One region of the Zobellella sp. An-6 genome, then DNA from elsewhere that is predicted to be linked to it. Evidence: predicted binding sites of a transcription regulator. Region 1 holds the regulator's gene; the other holds the start of a gene.
The links. The regulator LexA, encoded in region 1, represses DNA repair genes until DNA is damaged. The targets are predictions, from matches to a motif close to ANCTGTNTNNNNANACAGNT.
Positions count from the first base shown of each region.

Region 2: the regulator LexA is predicted to act here: its motif matches at 3,380-3,399, upstream of ACT7DK_RS14890 (metal-dependent hydrolase).

Region 1 is NZ_CP199259.1:300,451-307,063, forward strand. Features, by position in the region: gene ACT7DK_RS01345 (ABC transporter ATP-binding protein) at 1-407, shown strand, start outside; gene glpE (thiosulfate sulfurtransferase GlpE) at 463-783, shown strand; gene glpG (rhomboid family intramembrane serine protease GlpG) at 780-1,613, shown strand; gene ACT7DK_RS01360 (flagellar basal body-associated FliL family protein) at 1,607-2,008, opposite strand; gene ACT7DK_RS01365 (chorismate--pyruvate lyase family protein) at 2,143-2,682, shown strand; gene ubiA (4-hydroxybenzoate octaprenyltransferase) at 2,679-3,551, shown strand; gene lexA (transcriptional repressor LexA) at 3,678-4,295, shown strand; gene coxB (cytochrome c oxidase subunit II) at 4,893-6,014, shown strand; gene ctaD (cytochrome c oxidase subunit I) at 6,024-6,613, shown strand, end outside.
Region 2 is NZ_CP199259.1:3,185,343-3,191,955, forward strand. Features, by position in the region: gene ACT7DK_RS14875 (OsmC family protein) at 1-336, opposite strand, end outside; gene crp (cAMP-activated global transcriptional regulator CRP) at 519-1,157, shown strand; gene ACT7DK_RS14885 (phosphoribosylaminoimidazolesuccinocarboxamide synthase) at 1,225-2,328, opposite strand; gene ACT7DK_RS14890 (metal-dependent hydrolase) at 2,665-3,333, opposite strand; gene hutH (histidine ammonia-lyase) at 3,444-4,976, opposite strand; gene hutU (urocanate hydratase) at 4,980-6,613, opposite strand, start outside.

The DNA.
Region 1 (6,613 bases):
GTGCCTTCTTCGTGGACAAGCACGAGCACGAGGGCCTGCTGGCGGAGGTGTACCAGATGTTCCCCCGGCTCAAGGAGCGCATGCACCAGCGGGCCGGGACCATGTCCGGTGGCGAGCAGCAAATGCTGGCCATCGGCAGGGCACTGATGAGCAAGCCGCGGCTGCTGCTGCTGGATGAGCCGTCGCTGGGTCTGGCTCCCATCATCATCGCTCAGATCTTCGACATCATCGCCCGTCTACGCGAGGAGCGGGGCATGACCATCTTCCTGGTGGAGCAGAATGCCAACCAGGCACTGAAGTTGGCGGACCGCGGCTATGTGCTGGAAAACGGCCGTATCGTGCTGGCCGACACCGGTGCCGCCCTGCTGGTCAACGAGCAGGTGCAGCGGGCCTACCTGGGCGGGTGATGCCAAGGCCGCCGCTATTGGGTAAACTGCCCTAAATTCATGCGAGGAGTGAGTGATGGAGCAGTTTGCCCATATTTCGGTGGCGGAAGCGCACACCCTGCTGGCCGAGGGTCGCGCCCGGCTGGTCGATATCCGCGATCCCCAGTCTTTTGCCCTGGCGCACGCCGAAGGGGCCTTCCACCTGACCAACGACAGCCTGGTGCGGTTCACCAACGAGGTGGACTTCGACACTCCGGTCATCGTGATGTGCTACCACGGCATCAGCAGCCAGGGCGCGGCCCAATACCTGATCCACCAGGGCTTCGAGGAAGTCTATAGCCTGGATGGCGGCTTCGAGGCCTGGCGCCGCACCCAGGCGGTGGTCGGGGCCGGATGAAGCTGCTGCTGGTGCTCGATGATCCGCGCCGGGCCCAGGCCTTTGTGGATTATTTGGCCGATATCGGGCTCAAATGCGAACTGACCCTGGACGACGACAACAACGTCAGCATCTGGCTGGTCAACGAGTCCCGCTACCAGGAGGCGCTGCAGGAGGTGAAACGCTTTCTGGCCGAGCCCCTGCATCCTCGTTACCAGGACGCCTCCTGGCGTCAGGGCGACACCCATGTCCGCTTTAGCCATGATCGCCAGGCGGCGGGTTGGCTGAGCGATCTGCTGCGCCAGACCGGACCGGTGAACCTGCTGGTGCTGCTGGCCTGCCTGCTGGTCTACGGCCTGAGCTGGCTGGGACTGCCGATGTTCGGCTTGCTGTCCTTTCCGCCCCGCTGGGAACAACTGCTGGGGCTGGAGTTCTGGCGCGCCTTCACCCCGGCGCTGCTGCATTTCTCCCTGATGCACCTGGTGTTCAACCTGTTCTGGTGGTGGTATCTGGGGGGCATGGTGGAACGGCGCCTGGGACACGGCAAACTGTTGTCCCTCTTGCTGGTGGCGGCGGTGTTGCCCAACCTGATGCAATACTGGGCCAGCGGCCCCCGCTTCGGCGGCCTGTCCGGGGTGGTCTACGCCCTGTTGGCCTATGTCTGGCTCAGCGGGCGGCTCAACCCGCTGCGGGGCATCGGCCTGCCGGATGGCATGGCGGTGTTCATGGTGGTGTGGCTGGTGCTGGGCTTTGCCGGCGTGCTGGGACCGGTGGCCAATCTGGCCCACCTTGGCGGCGGCCTGATCGGCCTGGCGCAGGCCCGGCTAGACAACAGCTCCCGGCGTTACTGATAGAGGAAGTTGGTGAACAGCAGGCGGCGGATGGGTGCCTGGCCGGTTTCCTTCAGCAGCAGGTCGTTCAGTCGGCGCAGGCCTTCGCTGGCCAATTCGGTGCGGGCGGCCAGGGAGCGGATCTCCTGCTGGTTCTTTTCTGCCAGCAGGTTGTTGACGGCGTCCCGCAGCAGCGGCATATGCTGCTCCACCAGCGGCATCTGGTCGGCCTGCTCCAGCATCAGCTCGATGGACACGCGGATATAGCCCAGGGTCTGGCCGGAGTTCTGGTAGTTGGTAATAATGTCCGGCGTCATGGTGTAGTATAGGGGCCCTTCGGAAGTCGGGGGTGCTTCCTGTGCCTGGGCGCGGCCCGTCGCCGCCAGCAAGATGCACAGCGCAGCGATGCGTAGCATAAACAATGTCTCCAGCCTTGGTTTCTGGAGCGCATTGTTTAAACAAATACCGGGCCGGTCAAGTAAATACGTGATTTTTAAAGCAACTGAGTCGTGTCTTTTTATATGTGTATCCGTTATTTCAGGAATCAGCCGTGACGCCCTCTGTCGATCATCTCTGGCACTGGACGGCGGCGCTGCCGCAGCGGCGGCCCACCCTGTGCGATTGGCTGCGGGATCCCGGTTCCCTGACCGAGCGTTTGCGCCGGCACAGTCGTGACTTCCGGGTGGAGGTGCTGGCCAGCGATGTCCTGTTACCCCTGAGCCCGGAACAGATGGCCCTGCTGGACACCGAACTGGCCTATTGCCGGGAAGTCTTGTTGTATTGCGACGGCCGGCCTTGGGTCTATGCCAGTTCCCTCTATTCCCCGGCCACCCGGGCCGCCATGCCGGAGCTGACCGGCCTGGGACGGCGTGCCCTGGGGGAGCTGTTGTTCGATGCCCCGGACCTGCAGCGTTCCTCCTTCGAGTTCACCGAACTGGCGCCCGTCGACTATGAACGGCTGGTGGCGCGGGCAGGGGCGACTGGCACCCTCTGGGGCCGGCGGTCCGTGCTGGCCACCGGGCGAGCCCGGGTGCTGGTGACCGAGCTGTTCCTTCCCGCCGTGCCCGCCTATCAGGAGCCTGTAACATGACCACCCTGACTTCGCCTTCCCGCCCGCGCTGGCGTGCCTACATGGCGCTGGCCCGCATGGACAAGCCCATCGGCAGCCTGCTGCTGCTCTGGCCCACCCTCTGGGCCCTGTGGATCGCTGCCGACGGCCTGCCTTCCCCCTGGGTGCTGCTGGTGTTCGTCGCCGGGGTGTTTTTCATGCGCTCCGCCGGCTGCGTGATTAACGACTATGCGGACCGCCATATCGACGGCCACGTCAAGCGCACCCAGGCCCGGCCGTTGCCCGCCGGCGAGCTGACCGAACGCCAGGCGCTGGGCTTTTTCGCCCTGCTGGTGGGCCTTTCCTTTGTGCTGGTGCTGACCACCAACGCCCTCACCATCGGCCTGGCCTTTGCCGGCCTGTTCTGGGCCGCGCTCTATCCCTTTATGAAGCGGTTTACCCATCTGCCCCAGCTGTTTCTGGGTATCGCCTTCTCCTGGGCCATTCCCATGGCCTTCTCCGCCCAGGCAGACAGCCTGCCGGCCGGGCTCTGGTTGTTGTTTGCCGCCAACCTGTGTTGGACGGTAGCCTACGACACCATGTACGCCATGGTGGACAGGGATGACGATCTCAGGATTGGGGTCAAGTCCACCGCCATCCTGTTCGGCCGGCGTGACAAGCTGATCGTCGGCCTGCTGCAACTGGCCACCCTGCTGCTGCTGGTGGCGGCCGGTCAGGTGTTCGCCCTGGCTGCGTCTTTCTACTGGGGGCTGTTGGCCGCCGCCGCGTTGTTCGTGTACCAGCAGCGACTGATCCGGGACCGGGAGCGGGCGGCCTGCTTCCAGGCTTTCCTCAACAATAACCATGCGGGCATGGCGGTGTTTGCCGGCCTGGCCTTGGCGCAGTGGTAACCCTATCGCCGCCCTTGGCTACAAGGAAAGGCCGGCCGGGAGGAGCGACACCGTGGTTTATTGTGCTTGCCCTGCGGGATTTACTGGATATACTGACAGTTAGCTGTATAAAAAAACAGGTTTCCTATGAAAGCGCTAACCCCTCGCCAGTCCCAGGTGCTGGAGATCATCAAGGAGCATATCCAGCAGACCGGTATGCCGCCCACCCGTGCCGAGATCGCCCAGTCCCTGGGCTTCAAGTCCGCCAATGCCGCCGAGGAACATTTGAAGGCCCTGGCCAAGAAGGGGGTGATCGAGATGATGCCCGGCACCTCCCGGGGGATCCGCCTGGCGCAAGAGGAGGAAGCGGGAGAAGAGCCGGGTCTGCCGCTGATCGGGCGGGTAGCCGCCGGTGAGCCCATCCTGGCACAGCAGCATATAGAGAGCCATTACCGGTTGGATCCGGCCCTGTTCCATCCGCCGGCAGATTTCCTGCTACGGGTCAAGGGAATGAGTATGAAGGACATCGGCATCATGGACGGCGACCTGCTGGCGGTGCACAAGACCGGTGAGGTGCGCAACGGCCAGGTGGTGGTGGCCCGGCTCGACGACGAGGTCACGGTCAAGCGCTTCCGGCGTCAGGGCAGCAGGGTCAGCCTGCTGCCGGAGAACGAGGAGCTGTCGCCCATCGAGGTTGACCTGCGGAGCCAGGAGCTGATCATCGAAGGCCTGGCGGTGGGCGTGATCCGCAACAGCGATTTTTAAGAACCTGTTGGCAATCTTTTGTTCTAGGCCAACGGGCACTACTCCGCCGACACGCCGTGGGATCCGATACTCATCACTTCGACCTGCTGCGAACATTCACTGGATGTTCGGTCAGGCCGAAATGGCTCGTCACGGCGGACAAGCTCGCCCCATGGGGGCTCCACCGCGCCTTCCCTGGCGCGGTGGGTCGGTGCAGCCGCAGCCTTTGTCCCCCAAAGCTCAGCGGCGCCTATTGCCTCTTCGCTGGGTGGCCACAGGCCGCCTAACAAAAATCATAAACAGGTTTTAAGCCACTTGCTTCCCTGGGGATGGGGGCCTAAGATGCGCTTCCCGCTTCCCGCTTCCCGCTTCCCGCTTCCCGCTTCCCGCTTCCCGCTTCCCGCTTCCCGCTTCCCGCTTCCCGCTTCCCGCTTCCCGCTTCCCGCTTCCCGCTTCCCGCTTCCCGCTTCCCGCTTCCCGCTTCTTTTTCATTTTTTTACTTTTTCATAATCAATGCTTTACTTAGTGTGTGCCGGACCGATGGACGCGGTGGTTCGGTAAGCACTGACTCTCTTTCGAGTGCGCCAAAATAAAGGACTAAGACTTTTGGGGGTGCGTGTGAAGCCGATTTTTCTGCTGCTGTCGCTAGTGGCACCGCTGCCCGTGTGGGCGCAAAGCCGTCTCAATATGACCCAGGGGGTCACCGATATCAGCCAGAAGGTGTATGGCCTGCACATGACCATACTCATCATCTGCGCGCTGATCGGCCTGGTGGTGTTCGGGGCCATGTTCTGGGCCCTGCTCCATCACCGCAAGTCCAAGGGGGCCAAGGCCGCCCAGTTCCATGAAAGCACCAAGGTGGAAATCCTCTGGACCATCATCCCCTTCCTGATCCTGGTGGCCATGGCCATTCCCGCCACCCGTACCCTGATCGCCATGGAGGACGCCAGCCAGTCGGATCTGACGGTGCAGATCACCGCCTCCCAGTGGAAATGGCACTACCGCTACTTCGATGAGGACGTCGAATTCTTCAGCCTGCTCGCCACCCTGCCCCAGGAAATCGACGGCAGCCTGCGTAAGCGCGACAACTACCTGCTGGAAGTGGACCGGCCCCTGGTGTTGCCCACGGATCGCAAGGTGCGCTTCCTGATCACCGCCGATGACGTCATCCATTCCTGGTGGGTGCCGGCCTTCGCGGTCAAGAAGGACGCCATTCCCGGCTTTATCAACGAGGCCTGGACCCGCATCAACCAGCCCGGTCTCTACCGCGGCCAGTGCGCCGAGCTGTGCGGCAAGGATCACGCCTTTATGCCGATAGTGGTGGATGTCCGCCCGCCCGGCGAGTTCGACGGCTGGCTGGCCCGGGTGAAGGCGGAGCAGGCCGAGGCCCGGGCCGCCGAGCAGGAATTGCTGGCGATGGAAATGACCATGGAAGAGATGATGACCCTGGGCGAGCAGGTGTATCAGCGCAGCTGCGCCGCCTGCCACCAGGCCAATGGCGAGGGTATACCCGGCGCCTTCCCCGCGCTCAGGGGCAGCAACATGGTGCTGAACGACAGGGCGTCCCATATCGATATCGTGCTCTACGGCAAGGAGGGCACCGCCATGCAGAGCTTCGACCGGCAGCTGGCGCTGAAGGAGCTGGCCGCCGTGATCACTTACGAGCGCAACGCCTGGGGCAACGACACCGGTGATCTGGTGCAGCCCAAGGACATCCATCAAGCCAGGCAGGGACAATAGGGGGCAGGGATGACGCAGTTAGACCGGACACAAACCGCGGACGACCAGCTGGACGTGGCGGATGACCATCACCACCAGGGCCCGGCCAGGGGCATCATGCGCTGGCTGTTGACCACCAACCACAAGGACATCGGCAGCCTCTACCTGCTGTTCAGCCTGGCCATGTTCCTGCTGGGCGGCAGCATGGCCATGGTCATCCGCGCCGAGCTGTTCCAGCCCGGCCTGCAGCTGGTGGATCCCAATTTCTTCAACCAGATGACCACCATGCACGGCCTCATCATGGTGTTCGGTGCCGTCATGCCCGCCTTTGTCGGCCTGGCCAACTGGATGATCCCGATGATGATAGGCGCTCCCGACATGGCGCTGCCGCGCATGAACAACTGGAGCTTCTGGATCCTGCCCTTCGCCTTCCTGCTGATGCTGAGCTCGTTGTTCATGCCCGGCGGCGGCCCCAACTTCGGCTGGACCTTCTACGCCCCCCTGTCCACCACCTATGCCCCGGACAGCACCGCTCTGTTCGTGTTCGCCATCCATATCATGGGCATCAGCTCGATCATGGGGGCGATCAACGTCATCGTTACCATCTGGAACCTGAGAGC
Region 2 (6,613 bases), 2.9 Mb from region 1:
GTACTTCTTCATGGACAGCTCCACCGCCCGGGCCACCTGCTTCTCGGGCAGCGCCTGGCCGGTCACCACGAAATGCAGCCGGATACGGGTAAAGACCCGGGGCGGATTTTCGGCCCTGTCCGCGTCCAGCTCCACCTCGCAACCGGTCACCCGCTGGCGCCCCTTCTCCAGGATGGACACCACGTCGATGGCGCTGCAGCCACCGGCGCCCAGCAGCACCGCCTCCATCGGGCTCGGGCCCTGGCCCGGATTGGTGCCGTCCAGCACTATCCGGTGCCCGGACTCGGACAAACCTTCGAAACACATGCCTTCCAACCAGCGGACATTGGCTTTCATAACTGCTCCCATTGAAAAAAACCGCATCTTATCCTATCGGCCAGATGCCGACGAGCCGGATAAAAGCCCCAAGGCTCTTGATGGCGGGTCACAAGCCTTTTATGCTAGCGGATTATCTACGAAGTAAGGCAAGGCAGCCTGCTGGCCAGGCTTTCAGCCCGAGTCAATCAAGAGGAAAATTCATGGCTATCGGCAAGTCCCAAAGTGACCCTACCCTGGAATGGTTTCTGTCACATTGCCATATTCATAAATATCCGGCCAAAAGCTCACTGATCCATGCGGGAGAGAAGGCCGAAACCCTCTACTACATCGTCAAAGGCTCGGTGGCGGTGCTGATCAAGGACGAGGACGGCAAGGAGATGATCCTGTCCTACCTGAACCAGGGCGACTTCATGGGGGAACTGGGTCTGTTCGAGGAAACCGAAAACCCGGTGCGCACCGCCTGGGTTCGAGCCAAGACCCCTTGCGAAGTGGCCGAGATCTCCTACAAGAAGTTCCGCCAGCTGATCCAGGTGAATCCGGAAATCCTGGTGCGGCTGTCGGGCCAGATGGCCAAGCGGCTGCAGAGCACCAGCCAGAAGGTGGGCGACCTGGCCTTCCTCGACGTGACCGGCCGCATCGCCGAAACCCTGCTCAACCTGGCCCGCCAGCCTGACGCCATGACCCACCCGGACGGCATGCAGATCAAGATCACCCGCCAGGAAATCGGCCAGATCGTGGGCTGCTCCCGGGAGACCGTGGGCCGTATCCTGAAGATGCTGGAAGAGCAGAACCTCATCTCCGCCCACGGCAAGACCATAGTGGTGTTTGGCACCCGCTGAGCCAGCGTTTGCCGCCAACCACAAAAAACCCGGGATGTCCCGGGTTTTTTTTCGTTCAGGCTGGAGCTCAGTCGATCAGATCGTACTGGTCGCGCAGTATGGCGATGATATCCGCCTTGGGATGGTCGGAAAGTTGAAGCTTCTGGCCGGTGATCTTCTCGGCGATGCCCACATAGGTGCGGGACACATCCATCAGCACCTCGGCCGGTAGGGCGTTGTCCCGTGCCAGGGCCTCGCGCTCGGGCATGCGGTCCTTGTTGAGCAGGATGTCCGGGTCCGGAAAGTGGTTGAGCAGCACCTGGCGGAAGTCCTCCTTGGAGTTTTCCACGATGCGCCCTTCCCGCCAGGCGGGGCCGTCCCAGATGCGGGACGAGTCGGGGGTACCCACCTCGTCCATGTAGATCAGCTTCTCGTTGCCCGCCGCGTCGGTGACATAGCCGAACTCGAACTTGGTATCCACGAAGATCTGGTCGAGCTTGGCCAGCTCCTGGCTGATCACCTCGAAGCCTTCCTTCAGCAGCCGCTCGTACAGGCCGATATCGTCCTTGCTCCTGAAGTTGAAGGCGGCGAAGTCGTCTTCGATATTCCGGCGGGTGATGTTGACGTCGTCCGCCTCCGGCACCCCGGGAATGCCCCTGAGGATGCCCTTGGTAGAGGGCGTCATCAGCAGCTCGGGCAGCTTCTGATCCTTTTGCAGGCCATCCGGCAGGCGGATGCCGCAGAATTCCCGCTCGCCCTTGGCGTAGCTGCGCCACATGGAGCCGGTGATGTACTGGCGGCAGATGGCTTCTATCTTCACCGGGGTAGCCTTCTGTACTATCCACACGAAGGGATGGGGGATGTCGAGGATATGGCTGTCGGCCAGGCCCCGCTCCTTGAACAGCCGGAACCAGTGGTTGGAGATGGCATTGAGCGCCGCGCCCTTGCCGGGTACCCCGTTGAGACCGCCCTCCCCGTGCCAGATGCAGTCGAAGGCGGAGATACGATCGCTGATCACCATGATGGCCAGGGGCGCGTCGGGCGCCACGTCATAGCCCTTTTCCTCGATCAGGCGGCGGCTGTCCTCTTCGGTCAGCCAGTAGACGGAGCGTACCTTGCCGCTGTGCACCGGCTGGCGGGTACGGATGGGAAGGTCGTTGTTAACGGCCAATACCTTGTCTGCAAGACTCATCGGTGTGTCCTGTGTGTGGAATGTTGAACCTGTACTGGAAGTCGGCCCCTGGGATTATTGTGTTTCTACTTGAGTCACCGCTTCTTCATGATGCTCCATTGACCGGGTACCGCACACAGACACGCCGTGAGGATATGACACTCGCGGTTTCAGCCTGCTGCGAACATTCACTGGATGTTCGGTCAGGCTGAAACCACTCGTCACGGCGAGAAAACTCGCCCCCTGAGGGCTCAGCCGCGCCATCCCGGCGCGGAGGGTCTGCTTAGCGGTACCCGGCCACTGTCCCTGTTCGAGACAAGGATTAAGAAAACGGCAGGGCCTGCCAGCGGCGTTATATTACCAGAACTGGGAAAGCGGCAATAGCCGCGCCAGCAGGCCGGGCGAGGCGGGCGCCAGCCACCAGCCGCCCGCCAGCAGGGCGAGCAGCAACAGGTTGGCCAGGGGCGCGCGCCACTCGACCAGTTTCAGGGCGGTGCCGAAGGACTTCTTGATGCGCCGCCCTTCCAGGTCGATGCTGTACAGCTCGTCCAGCAGCAGGTGGATAAAGGCGCCGACAAAGACGAAGGCGCCGGTCTCCCAGGCGAGCGCGGCCGTCAGCCCGAACAGCCGGTGACCGATCACCACCACGGCCAGGGCGAACACCCCGTTGGCCAGCAGCGAATGCAGACTGCCCCTGTGCACCGTGAAACGGGCGAAGACCCAGCACAGGGGATAGCGGACAACGCCGTAGGCGGCGGCACCCAGCACCAGGGTATCGGTGAGCGCCAGACGCTCCCGGCCGTAGAGCAAGGCCAGCAGGGCCGCCAGCACGCCGAACAGCCGGAACAGGATGCGCAGGGAGCGGGAGCTGTCGGCATCGATATCCGGCAGTATGCCGCCCAGGGTACCGGCCAGCCACAGCAGTACCCCCTCGGCCAGGGTCAGTTGCTGGGCCCACACCATGGCGCCGGCCAGCAGGCCGCTGGCCACGGTGGCCACCTGGATATGGGTTCTGAAATCCGCCATCGACCGCCCTCCCCGGCTGACAAGGTGCGCGAGTCTAGCACGAAGGTGCTGGATAAAAAAACAGGGCTGCCGAAGCAGCCCCGTAAAATCCCCCGCAAGCGGAGTCGTGCTCAGTGACTGGGCAGCAGGTCCGGCAGGATCAGGCGGCTCAGGGTGCCCGCCTTGAGCAGGGCGTCGGCCTGCTCGATGTCGGGGGCGAAGAAGCGGTCCTTGTCGTAGTAGCTCACCTTCTCCCGCAGGGTCTGGCGGGCCAGCTCCAGTGGGGCCGTGGTCTTGAGGCCGCCGCGGAAATCCAGGCCCTGGCAGGCCGCCAGCCATTCGATGGCCAGCACGCCCCGGCTGTTTTCCACCATGTCCCACAGCCGGCGACCGCCGTTGGGGGCCATGGAAACGTGGTCTTCCTGGTTGGCGGAGGTGGGCAGCGAGTCCACCGAGTGCGGGTGGGCCAGCGCCTTGTTGTCGGACGCCAGGGCCGCGGCGGTGACCTGGGCGATCATGAAGCCGGAGTTGACGCCGCCGTTTTCCACCAGGAAGGGCGGCAGGCCCGACATGTGGGTGTCCATCATCAGCGATACCCGCCGCTCGCTCAGGGAGCCGATCTCGGCAATCGCCAGGGCGATGTTGTCCGCCGCCATGGCCACCGGCTCGGCGTGGAAGTTGCCGCCGGAGATGACATCGTTGTCCTCGGCGAACACCAGGGGGTTGTCGGACACCGCGTTGCCCTCGATCAGCAGCACCTCGGCGGCCTGGCGCAGCTGGGTCAGGCAGGCGCCCATCACCTGGGGCTGGCAGCGCAGGGAGTAGGGATCCTGCACCTTGGCACAGTTGACATGGGTCTTGCTGATGTCACTCTGCTCGCCCAGCACATGGCGGTAGGCGGCGGCGGCGTCGATCTGGCCGGCCTGGCCGCGCACCTCGTGGATGCGGGCATCGAAGGGCCGACGGGAGCTCAGGGTGGCTTCCACCGTCAGGCCGCCCACCACCACGGCGCTGGCGAACAGGTCTTCCGCCTCGAACAGGCCGCGCAGGGCGAAGGCGGTGGACACCTGGGTACCGTTCAGCAGCGCCAGGCCTTCCTTGGGCGCCAGGCCCATCGGCTTCAGGCCGGCGATCTCCAGCGCCTGGCCGGCGCTGATGATCTCGCCCTGGTAGCGGGCCTGGCCCTCGCCCAGCAACACGCAGCTCATGTGCGCCAGGGGCGCCAGGTCGCCGGAGGCGCCGACGGAGCCCTTGCCGGGGATGCAGGGGTAGACGCCGTGGTTGACCAGCGCCATCAGCGCCTCCAGCACCTGCAGGCGGATGCCGGAGTAGCCACGGGCCAGGCTGTTGATCTTGAGCACCATGATCAGTCGCACCAGCTCGTCGCTGACCAGCGCCCCCAGGCCGGTGGCGTGGGACAGCACCAGGGAGCGCTGCAGGGTTTCCAGGTCTTCCGGTTTGATGCGGGTATTGGCCAGCAGGCCGAACCCGGTGTTGATGCCGTACACGGTGCGGTCTTCCGCCACCATGCGGTTGACGCAGTCGACCGAGGCCTGGATGGTGCCGTGCACCGCAGGATCCAGCGCCAGCTTCACGGGCTGTTCATAGGCCTGGCGCATCTGCGCCAGGGTCATTTTTCCGGGATGGATAGTCAGAGTGCTCATAAATTAGTCCTTGTTCACCATGGGCAGGTCCAGGTCGTTCTCACGGGCGCAGTTGATGGCGATATCATAACCCGCGTCGGCGTGGCGCATCACGCCGGTGCCCGGGTCGTTACGCAGCACCCGGCCCAGGCGTGCGGCGGCGGCGTCGGTACCGTCGGCCACGATCACCACGCCCGAGTGCTGGCTGAACCCCATGCCGACCCCGCCGCCGTGGTGCAGGGACACCCAGGTGGCGCCACCGGCGGTGTTGAGCAGGGCGTTCAGCAGCGGCCAGTCACTGACGGCATCGGAGCCGTCCATCATCGCCTCGGTTTCCCGGTTGGGGCTGGCGACGGAGCCGGAGTCCAGGTGGTCACGGCCGATCACGATGGGCGCCTTGAGTTCGCCGTTCTTGACCATCTCGTTGAAGGCCAGGCCCAGGCGGGCACGGTCTTTCAGGCCGACCCAGCAGATACGGGCGGGCAGGCCCTGGAAGCTGATGCGCTCGCGCGCCATGTCCAGCCAGTTGTGCAGGTGCGGGTTGTCGGGGATCAGCTCCTTCACCTTGGCGTCGGTCTTGTAGATGTCCTCCGGATCGCCGGACAGGGCCACCCAGCGGAAGGGACCTATGCCCTGGCAGAACAGCGGACGGATATAGGCCGGGACGAAGCCGGGGAAGTCGAAGGCATTCTTGACGCCCTCTTCCAGCGCCATCTGGCGGATGTTGTTGCCGTAGTCGAAGGTGGGCACGCCCATCTGCTGGAAGTCGAGCATGGCCTGCACGTGCACCGCCATGGACTGCTTGGCCGCCTTGACGGTGGCCTCGGGCTGGCTCTTGCCACGCACCACGTACTCCTCCCAGCTCCAGCCCTGGGGCAGGTAGCCGTGCAGCGGATCGTGGGCGCTGGTCTGGTCGGTGACCATGTCGGGCTTGACGCCGCGCCTGACCAGTTCGGGCAGCACGTCGGCGGCATTGGCGCACAGGCCGATGGAAATCGCCTTGCCCTCGGCGGTGTAGCGCTCGATGCGGGCCAGGGCGTCATCCAGGCTCTCGGCCTGCTCGTCCAGGTAGCGGGTGCGCAGGCGGAAGTCGATGCTGGACTGCTGGCACTCGATGTTGAGCGAGCATGCGCCGGCCAGGGTCGCCGCCAGGGGCTGGGCGCCACCCATGCCGCCCAGGCCGGCGGTGAGGATCCAGCGGCCCTTGAGGTTGCCGTCATAGTGCTGGCGACCGGCCTCGACGAAGGTCTCGTAGGTGCCCTGGACGATACCCTGGGAGCCGATGTAGATCCAGGAGCCGGCGGTCATCTGGCCGTACATCATCAGGCCTTTCTTGTCCAGCTCGTTGAAGTGCTCCCAGTTGGCCCAGGCCGGCACCAGGTTGGAGTTGGCCAGCAGCACCCGCGGCGCGTCGGCGTGGGTCTTGAACACGCCCACCGGCTTGCCGGACTGGATCAGCAAGGTCTCGTCGTCTTCCAGCCGCTTGAGCACGTCGACGATGCGGTCGAAGCAGGGCCAGTTGCGGGCGGCGCGGCCGATACCGCCGTACACCACCAGATCCTCGGGCCGCTCGGCCACGTCCGGGTGCAGGTTGTTGTGCAGCATGCGGTAGGCGGCTTCGGTCAGCCAGCTTTTGCACACCTTGTTGACGCCGGTCG